Regions from separate parts of the Pseudoalteromonas sp. NSLLW218 genome, predicted to be linked through region 1. Evidence: predicted binding sites of a transcription regulator. Region 1 holds the regulator's gene; the other holds the start of a gene.

The links. The regulator sigma-54, encoded in region 1, starts transcription at its own class of promoters, with help from an activator protein. The targets are predictions, from matches to a motif close to GTTGGCACGNNNNTNGNNT.
Region 2: the regulator sigma-54 is predicted to act here: its motif matches at 1,867-1,885, upstream of I6E80_RS02035 (EF-hand domain-containing protein).

Annotation. Positions count from the first base shown of each region.
Region 1 is NZ_JADYWO010000001.1:273,376-278,041, reverse strand. It holds gene lptB (LPS export ABC transporter ATP-binding protein) at 1-659, shown strand, start outside; gene I6E80_RS01190 (RNA polymerase factor sigma-54) at 729-2,228, shown strand; gene hpf (ribosome hibernation promoting factor) at 2,255-2,542, shown strand; gene ptsN (PTS IIA-like nitrogen regulatory protein PtsN) at 2,547-2,999, shown strand; gene rapZ (RNase adapter RapZ) at 3,018-3,863, shown strand; gene I6E80_RS01170 (HPr family phosphocarrier protein) at 3,906-4,178, shown strand; gene mgtE (magnesium transporter) at 4,304-4,666, shown strand, end outside.
Region 2 is NZ_JADYWO010000001.1:444,789-449,454, forward strand. It holds gene I6E80_RS02015 (energy transducer TonB) at 167-619, shown strand; gene I6E80_RS02020 (calcium-binding protein) at 677-913, opposite strand; gene I6E80_RS02025 (calcium dependent protein) at 923-1,159, opposite strand; gene I6E80_RS02030 (hypothetical protein) at 1,346-1,573, opposite strand; gene I6E80_RS02035 (EF-hand domain-containing protein) at 1,598-1,831, opposite strand; gene I6E80_RS02040 (sensor histidine kinase KdpD) at 2,162-3,619, shown strand; gene I6E80_RS02045 (hypothetical protein) at 3,621-4,166, shown strand; gene I6E80_RS02050 (sigma 54-interacting transcriptional regulator) at 4,169-4,666, shown strand, end outside.

The DNA.
Region 1 (4,666 bases):
GCCTTGAAGTAAAAGCTGGCAGTATTGTTGGCTTACTTGGCCCTAACGGCGCAGGCAAAACAACCACGTTTTATATGATTGTAGGTCTTGTGCCCAGCGATAAAGGTAAAATATCGATAGATGATAACGATATTACTCTTTTACCTATGCATAGTCGTGCTAGATTAGGCATAGGCTACTTACCGCAAGAGTCTTCAATTTTCAGAAAGCTAACTGTTTATCAAAACTTAATGGCAATTTTAGAAACGCGCAAAGAGTTAAATAAACAAGCTAGAGAAGACACTCTCGATAAATTGTTAGATGAATTTAGCATACAACACATTCGTGATAGCCAAGGTATGGCATTATCAGGTGGCGAACGTCGTCGTGTTGAAATAGCACGTGCGCTGGCAGCAGATCCTAAATTTATATTACTGGATGAACCGTTCGCTGGTGTTGATCCAATTTCAGTATTAGATATAAAGAAAATAATAGAACATCTTAAAAATCGTGGGATTGGAGTATTAATTACCGACCATAACGTAAGAGAAACCCTTGATGTTTGTGAAAAAGCCTACATTGTTTCTCATGGGGAGCTGATTGCATCAGGTACTCCAGAACACGTATTAAATGATAAAACAGTACGCGATGTTTACTTAGGCGAGCAATTTAGGCTGTAACATTTACGCCATGTCTTTAAGCATCTGCTAGTATTAATTATAACAACATAAAAGGATTGTTAGAGATACATGAGGCAATCACTACAGCTGCGCATGGGCCAGCAACTTACAATGACTCCACAGCTGCAACAAGCTATTCGTTTGTTGCAACTCAGTACATTGGATCTCCAGCAAGAAATACAAGAAGCTCTCGACAGCAACCCGCTATTAGAGGTTGAAGAACAAGACTACTCAGAAGATGCTGCTGGCAAAAACGAGCAAAAAGCTGATACCGATGACATAACTGTTAGCGCATCTGCCGATGATGCTCCAAGCGAATACGAACAAGATAGTGGTGAAGCACTTGCGAAAGACACGCTAAGTGACGACATGGCTATGGATGTTAGCTGGGATGAGTACATGAGTGCCGCTCCTGCAGCATCATCGGGTCCAATGCCTGAAGATGAATCAATTTATCAAGGTGCCTCTACAGAGACGCTCCATGAGTATTTAATGTGGCAGTTACAATTAACGCCATTTAGCCCTACAGACGAAGCTATTGCTATTGCCATCGTAGAAGCAGTTGATGATTCAGGTATTTTAACACTAAGCTGCGAAGAGATTTTAGAAAGCTTTAATCAAGAAAACGAAGATGATAACGAAGTCGAACTTGATGAAATTGAAGCTGTATTAAAGCGCATCCAACTGTTTGATCCTGTTGGTATTGCTGCACGTAGTTTACAAGAGTGTTTGTGTATTCAGCTTAACCAGTTTGATAAAGAAACACCTTACATTAATGAAACAAAAATGATTTTAACCGAGCATATTGATTTATTAGCTGCTCGTGACTATCGTACATTAATGAAGAAAACCAAGCTCAAAGAAGAAGAGCTTAAAGAAGTAATGACATTAATCCATACTCTTAGTCCTAAGCCAGCAGATACTATTGTAAGAGAAGAATCTGAGTATGTTATTCCAGACGTGTCAGTTAAAAAAATTAAAGGCCGCTGGGTTGTTGAGTTAAACCCAGATAGCATGCCTAAAATTCGTGTTAATAGCCAATACGCTGCAATGTCTCGCACTGTAAAATCCAGTGGTGACAGCCAGTTTATTCGCTCGCATTTACAAGAAGCTAAATGGTTTATTAAAAGCTTAGAAAGTAGAAACGACACGCTATTAAAAGTAACTAATTGTATTGTTAAGCAACAACAAGGCTTTTTTGAACACGGCCCTGAAGCAATGAAACCGATGGTTTTAAATGATGTTGCTGAAATGGTAGAAATGCACGAATCAACAATTTCGCGCGTAACAACTCAAAAGTATATGCATACACCCCGTGGTATATTTGAGCTTAAATACTTTTTCTCAAGCCATGTAAGCACCGAAAACGGTGGTGAATGTTCATCTACAGCAATTCGTGCACTTATCCGCAAATTAATCGCTGCAGAAAACTCAGCAAAACCATTGAGTGATAGTAAAATAGCGGATATATTGGCTGAGCAAGGAATTAAAGTAGCAAGACGTACAATCGCAAAATACCGCGAATCTCTGGCTATTCCACCGTCAAATCAACGTAAAAGCTTGATCTAAGACGCAAAAAAAAGAGGGTAATGCTTATGCAACTAAACTTAACTGGTCGTCACGTAGAATTAACCGATTCACTAAGAGACTATATTAATACCAAATTTGCGAAGCTAGAAAGACACTCTGATCATATTAATAATGTTCATGTCATTCTCGATGTAGAAAAATTAAATCAAAAAGCAGAAGCCACAATACATGTAAGTGGTGCTGAGCTATTTGCATCTACGGAACATCAAGATATGTATGCCGCCATTGACTCGTTGATCGACAAGCTCGATCGACAAGTGATTAAACACAAAGAGAAGCTTGCTCGACACTAATATGATGAAATTAAGCTCACTTATATGCCAGGACTGCAGCAAAGCTGCGGTCCTTTTTAATAGCAAAAAAAGGATTTTAGAGTTCATTAGCGAACTTGCTCACGACAAACTTCCGTATTTACCGCAACAGGATATCCTTACTGCTTTAATGAGTAGAGAGAAACTGGGTAGTACAGGTATTGGCCGTGGCATTGCCATTCCTCATGGTCGAATGAGCGGTGCAGAAGAGCCTTTAGCTTTAGTACTCGTTAGCGAAACTCCAATAAATTTTGATGCAATAGATAATCGTCCTGTTGATATTTTTGTCGCACTCATCGTACCAGATGGCGATAACCAACAGCACTTAAAGACTCTCGCAACCATTGCTGATAAACTAAACAACAAAGATTTTTGTAAACAGTTACGCTGTGCAAAATCAGATGCTGAGCTTTACCAAGTTATTGTCGATCAATCATAGTTTTATAAAGGGTGTTAAATGGAGTTAATTATCATAAGCGGCCGTTCTGGTTCTGGAAAGTCGGTTGCTTTACGCGTTGTAGAAGATTTAGGCTATTATTGCGTAGATAATATTCCAGTTAACTTGCTTCCTTCATTAGTTCGCAGTGTGTCTGATAGCTACGATAAAATTGCTGTTAGCATTGATGTGCGAAACATCCCTAAAGAGCAAGATGAATTTAACGATATTCTTGAATACTTACCAGGCTTTGCAAATCCTACGTTATTTTATTTAGATAGCGACGATCAAACGTTGATAAAACGCTTTTCAGAAACACGCAGGTTACACCCACTATCAATTGACTCGCTGCCTCTTGATTTAGCCATCAAAAAAGAAAAAGAATTACTTGATGTATTAATCACCCGCGCCGACTTTATGATAGACACAACTGATTTAAGCGTTCACCAGCTTGCTGAATCTATTCGTGAAAAGATTTTAGGTAAAAAAGATAAGCAACTAATTGTCACGTTTGAATCGTTTGGTTTTAAACACGGTATACCAAAAGAAGCAGACTATGTATTTGATGCGCGTTTTTTACCAAATCCACACTGGGAACCTGAATTAAAACCTTTAAATGGGTTAGATCAACCCGTTAAAGATTATTTGGCCAATCACAGCATAGTACAAAAATTCACATGGCAAATTCAAACATTTGTACAAACGTGGTTACCGCACTTAGAGCGAAATAACCGCAGTTATTTAACCATTGCTATTGGGTGTACAGGCGGACAACATCGCTCTGTATATTTAGCGCAAACTATCGGTGAAAGTTTTGCAATGACACATCCCAATGTAAAAATTCGCCATCGTGAACAAGAAAAATAATAGAGCTGAATAATCACCTGTTCAGCTTAGGTAGAGTAAGTTATGCACTGTGAAGACACTTTTTTAATAAAAAACAAATTAGGCTTACACGCTAGAGCAGCTACTGTGCTTGCGCAGTTAGCAGTACAATTTGATGCGACAATCACATTATTTCAAGATGATAAAGAAGCCGCGGGCGATAGCGTACTTGCACTAATGTTACTTGAAAGTAGCCAAGGCAAAGAAGTAAAAGTTGTATGCAAAGGCCCGGATTCTGAGCAAGCTTTACATGCTGTTGGAGAGTTAATAGCACAACGTTTTAATGAGCAAGAATAAACAGTTATAAAAATAATGCTCGCATTACTAACGCCTCAACTAAAACAGATATATAAATACGGTTAGTGACGCCAGTTAACTCACCTCTCCCCATAAAGTAATATAAAAATTTATAAAGGACGCCAATGCCTGAAGCTTTTGAACAAGATTACCCACTACAGCAACTAAAACAGGTGACTAAGTCACTCAATAGTGGTCAATTTGTTCAAGTTAGGCGCATGCTCGCAAAAACAGCTCCTTGTGATACCGCATTATTATTAGAATCATCCCCCCATAAAATTCGCCGACTCCTCTGGCAGTTGGTTGATCCTGATGTGCAAGGCGATGTTCTTGAAGAACTATCAGAAGATGTTCGTTTAGGCATTATTGCCCAGATGGAACCTAAGCACATTGCAGCCGCAACAGAGGATATGGGCCACGATGACTTAGGTGAAGTATTACGTAGTCTGCCAGACACCGTTTATAAAGACGTTGTTAGCGCGATGGAC
Region 2 (4,666 bases), 170 kb from region 1:
TAACGGGAAAGATTATAAGGTTTGAACAAAGTACTTATTTACCTCACTCTAAAGTTACTTTAAGTGTGTGTAACGTTTTAGATCGAACCTTTATAAAATCTGATGGGTATGAGTTTAATACGGATATTACAAATAACTAAATAAGCATCAAGAATAAGGAAATACTGTGAAAGCTCTCTATTTATTACTCCCGTTGAGCATGATGCTAACAGCCTGTGGCTCAACGTCTGATCAACAAGTAAACGATGAAATGCCGAGTTTTATTGATTTATCGAGTCCTGAACTGCGAAGTAAGGCAGGTGAATACTGGGATGTTGCTAAAAGAGTAGAGCCGCGATATCCGATAGAAGCTGCAAAGAAAAGTATTTCAGGTTGTGTTGAGCTTGCTATGTTAATTAATTCACAAGGTGAAGCCCAAGGGTATAAGGTTATTGCATCCTACCCTGAGGGTGTGTTTGATAATAATGCAGCTGCTGCTGTGGGTTTATGGCGCTGGAAAGCGACAACTGAAAATACGAGTAAGCAACCTATTCTAACTTATCTCAAAATGGATTTTATGGTGAGCCCAAAACCTACTGATGCAGAGTATTTGGCGCATTGTTCTAAAAATAAAGCCTGAACGTAATTAATAGATATAAATATAATAAGCTAGGTGCTTGTTTACCTAGCTATAAAACTACTTACTTGCATATAAGCCATATTCATTTAGTGCTAACTTGCCATCTTTATCACTATCGTAGCTTGAGAATCGTGACCACAAAGCCGGATCTATAGCGGTTTCTGAACGTGATAAGAAACCATCTTTGTTCCTATCTAGCTTTTTAAATTGCTTTGCAATATCGTTACTTGCGGCAAAACTAAATGTGCTAAAAATACTAAACGCCAGCAGCGTTATATAGCTAATACTTTTCATACAAATCACTTAGTAAAGGTTGTTAGTTAGATAACTTTTAAATTCGACTAGCGAAATTTGGTTATCTTGGTTTTTGTCCCATTTTACAAAGGTGTTTAAAAGTTGTGGTTGGGGATCAAGTTCGTCGTGTGTTAAATAGCCACTTTTGTCGCTATCTAGGTGATCAAAGCGTTGCTTTACATCAAGTGCCGCGGCATCAAAACTTAATAGCATTAAAATGCTTATAACAAGGGGAAGTATCTTCATGGTGTTCCTTCCAAAAGATGTATTAAAAGTTCGTGACTAAAACAAAGTAAAAAGGAAAAAGCACTTGCCGTAATTTAACTCCCAACATTAAATCCTTTTACACACTCCCTCAGGGATTATGGCAAATGCTTTTAAGCTCAGTTTACCTGTAACAAGCTTAAGTAAACCTTAATCAGTAATTGCTGATTAAGGTTTAAAGCTTTCAAATTCTTTTTTTGAGACTTTTTCATCACCGTCTTCATCTAAGTCGGCAAATTGTCTCATTACTTCTTTGTCTTCCTTTGCTTCTACAATTGATATTTGTCCATCCATATCTTTATCTAAATGAGCAAAGCGCACGTTTGTTGGGGATGCAATTACAGTGGCACTAATTGCTAAAAACATTAATGAAAAAGCGGCTATAAGTTGTTTCATAATCACGTTCCTTATTAAATGAGTTTATTGAATAAATTTTTTGAATTCATCTAGCGACAATTGCCCATCTTGATTGGTATCAATTTGAGAAAAATTCTCATGTAAAACGGCATCTTCACCTGCTTCGGCTTCACTTAATGTACCGTTACTGTCTTTATCAAGCTCGTTAAAAGTCGCGTGAACGTCCATTGCGTGTGCGTTAGCGCCTAAAAAGCCTAAAGCTAGTAATGATGAAACTACTAAAATGCGTTTGTTCATAATTATTTCCTTATTGATTAAAGTTAGTAACAGCATTACAAAAATGATGCCAATAATAATTATTATTAATTTTCAAATGCTTAGCGTTTTAACTTGAGGAGAGTGAGAATTTTTTACGGGGTTTATTGTAATTTTTGTATGTCTTTTGCAACACTATGTAGCGAGATTAAAGAGATGCTTTTAAAATCAATGACTTACACTGTCTCTGTTTGGCGACACATTGTTTTTGTAGCACTGGCTGTTAATCGTATTAAATATAATTGCTGGTTCAGCTAGTGTATAAGGTAAGCACTTAATAATAGAACGCTTAATTTAAAAGGACTAAACGAAATGCCAGTAACTATAGCTAAAAAATACCAAGCAATGCTTAACTGGCGGCCTAATTTAATCGGGCAATTTGCAATGAGTATGCTGCTTTCGTTGCTCCCGCTTTCTATAGTGGTGATTGTATTTTTAAATGCGCTTAACAAACAATTAGCTATTACTCAAAGTCTTGTGAGTAACAATTACCAAGTTACTAAATCGTTTAATACTCTAAAACAAGAACTCAACAGTCTTGAGCGGGCCACTAGGCAAAACTGGGTATTAAAAAGTGAATCGCTCGACAAACTCATTGTTGATAAATGGCAATCATCCCTGCAAAGCATTGATGAGCTTAAATTTGTAAACATGAATAAAGATTATACCCACCAATGGCAACGCTTATATACCACCTTACAAACCGCGCATGTTGAATTGGTTGAGCAAAAACAACAACAAGCTGAGTTGTTTGTGCCAGTGAGCGATTTAGTCGCTGAACTTACTTTATGGTTACGTGATAAAAACGAAGCGCAAATTACCAATAACCAAAATGAGCTGACAAGCCTGCAAGCCTCATTTATAAACTGGCTGGTGGCACTTATTCCACTTACTTTAATTGTAGGTGGTGGTTTTTTATGGCGCATAAGTGGGCGACTAAAAGGGTTAACCACGGTTATTGATAAGTTAGGACAGGGACATTGGCAGCAAAAAATATCAGTTAAAGGTTCCGCTGAGCTAGTTGAGCTAGGAGAAAAGCTTCAGTGGGTGCAAGAGCAACTACATATGCTTGAGCAGCAAAAAGATACTTTTTTACGCCATGTTACCCATGAGCTAAAAACGCCGTTAGCTTCAATGGTCGAAGGCACTGACTTACTAACTGATGAAATAGTAGGCCCAATTACAGGTGAGCAAAAAGCGGTACTTGAACTGATTAGTCAATCTATGGTGCGCCTTCGCACAATGATTGATAGTTTATTGAGCTATAATGCGATTCGTACCAGTAAAGACAGTCTAAGCGAAGTTGAATTTAGCCTCCTTATTAATAAAATAAATAGCCATTTTGAGCATCGCTTAAGTGCGCGTGAACAGACTCTGCAATGGAAAAATGACTTACCAAATAAACCGCTTGCTTTACCTAGTGAGCTTATTGAGATGATTTTAATTCAGCTTATCTCAAATGGCTTAAAATTTTCAGAAGATAAGCAAAGCGTTACTATTAATTTAGCGCTTGAGCAAAATCAACTTTGTATCGCTGTGCTCGATAGAGGGTGCGGTATTAAAGAGCAAGAAAAAACTCAAATTTTCAGCGCATTTTATCAAGGTAAACACAGTAAAAATGTTACGCTGCAAGGCAGTGGGCTGGGCTTAACTATTGTAAAAGAGTCTGTTGAACAGCTAAGAGGTACACTTACTGTTGAACATAACGAGCCACATGGTTGCCGGTTTTCAATTAAAATTCCCATAACAAAAAATCTAGGAGTTAATTAACATGCGCTTGCGTTTAATCGCTATTTTATGTGTGCTCAGTAGCAGCATGGTTATATCTGGTTGTGAAATTAATAATGGGCAAGAAGAGCGTGTGTCAATTACACCAGCACCTGTGGTCGATACTAAAATAAAAAACGACAAAAACAGCAAACCAAGCCCAAAACCCAGACCAAAAATAGAACCTAGCTACCCTCCAGCAGAGCAAGTTATTGCATGGCACGCTAATCAGTGTGGCGGATTTAAATTGGTGCCAAAAAAAGATATTTTTACAGGCGAAAACGATCTTAAACGCTTTTTTAAATTTATGTGCTTAAACATAAATGATGATCCAAATACAGTAATGACTAAGTTGCTAAAACTCGATCTTGCTTACTTTTGGCCAGATGATATAAAGCAATATTTATGGCTTCAAAAGCAGCAAGTGACTATGCAAATAAATGCTAAAAAAGAGCAGCAAGCACTTAACAATAAAATGCAAGAAACCCTCTCATCGTTAGCAACAATTGAGCAGCAGCTTTTACTACGAGAAGAAACTAAGGAGCAGTAACTATGGCAGCAACTAAAGTGCAAGGTGCAAAAGTATTACTCGTTGACGACGACGCTAGCTTATTAAAACTGCTCGCTATTCGTATCGAATCAAAAGGATACGAAGTAACGACCTGTGAAAGCGGCTTAACCGCACTACAAATACTTAAAGGCCAAGTGTTTGACGCCGTAATAACCGACTTGCGTATGGATGAAATGGATGGCATGGCACTGCATCGTCAGTTGCAAAGCCGCTACCCTGCATTACCTGTCATTATGATGACAGCGCACGGTTCAATTCCTGATGCAGTAGAGGCAACTAAGCAGGGCATTTTTGCATTTATAACTAAACCTGTAGATAAAGATGAGCTATTTGACAGCCTTGCTAAAGCGATAGAAATTCACGGTGTTAACGCTGATGAAGCCGCACCTAAAAGTAATATAGTTACGCGTAGCGGCACAATGCTTCACTTGCTTGAGCAAGTAAAACTACTTGGGCCAACACAAGTTAATGTATTGATT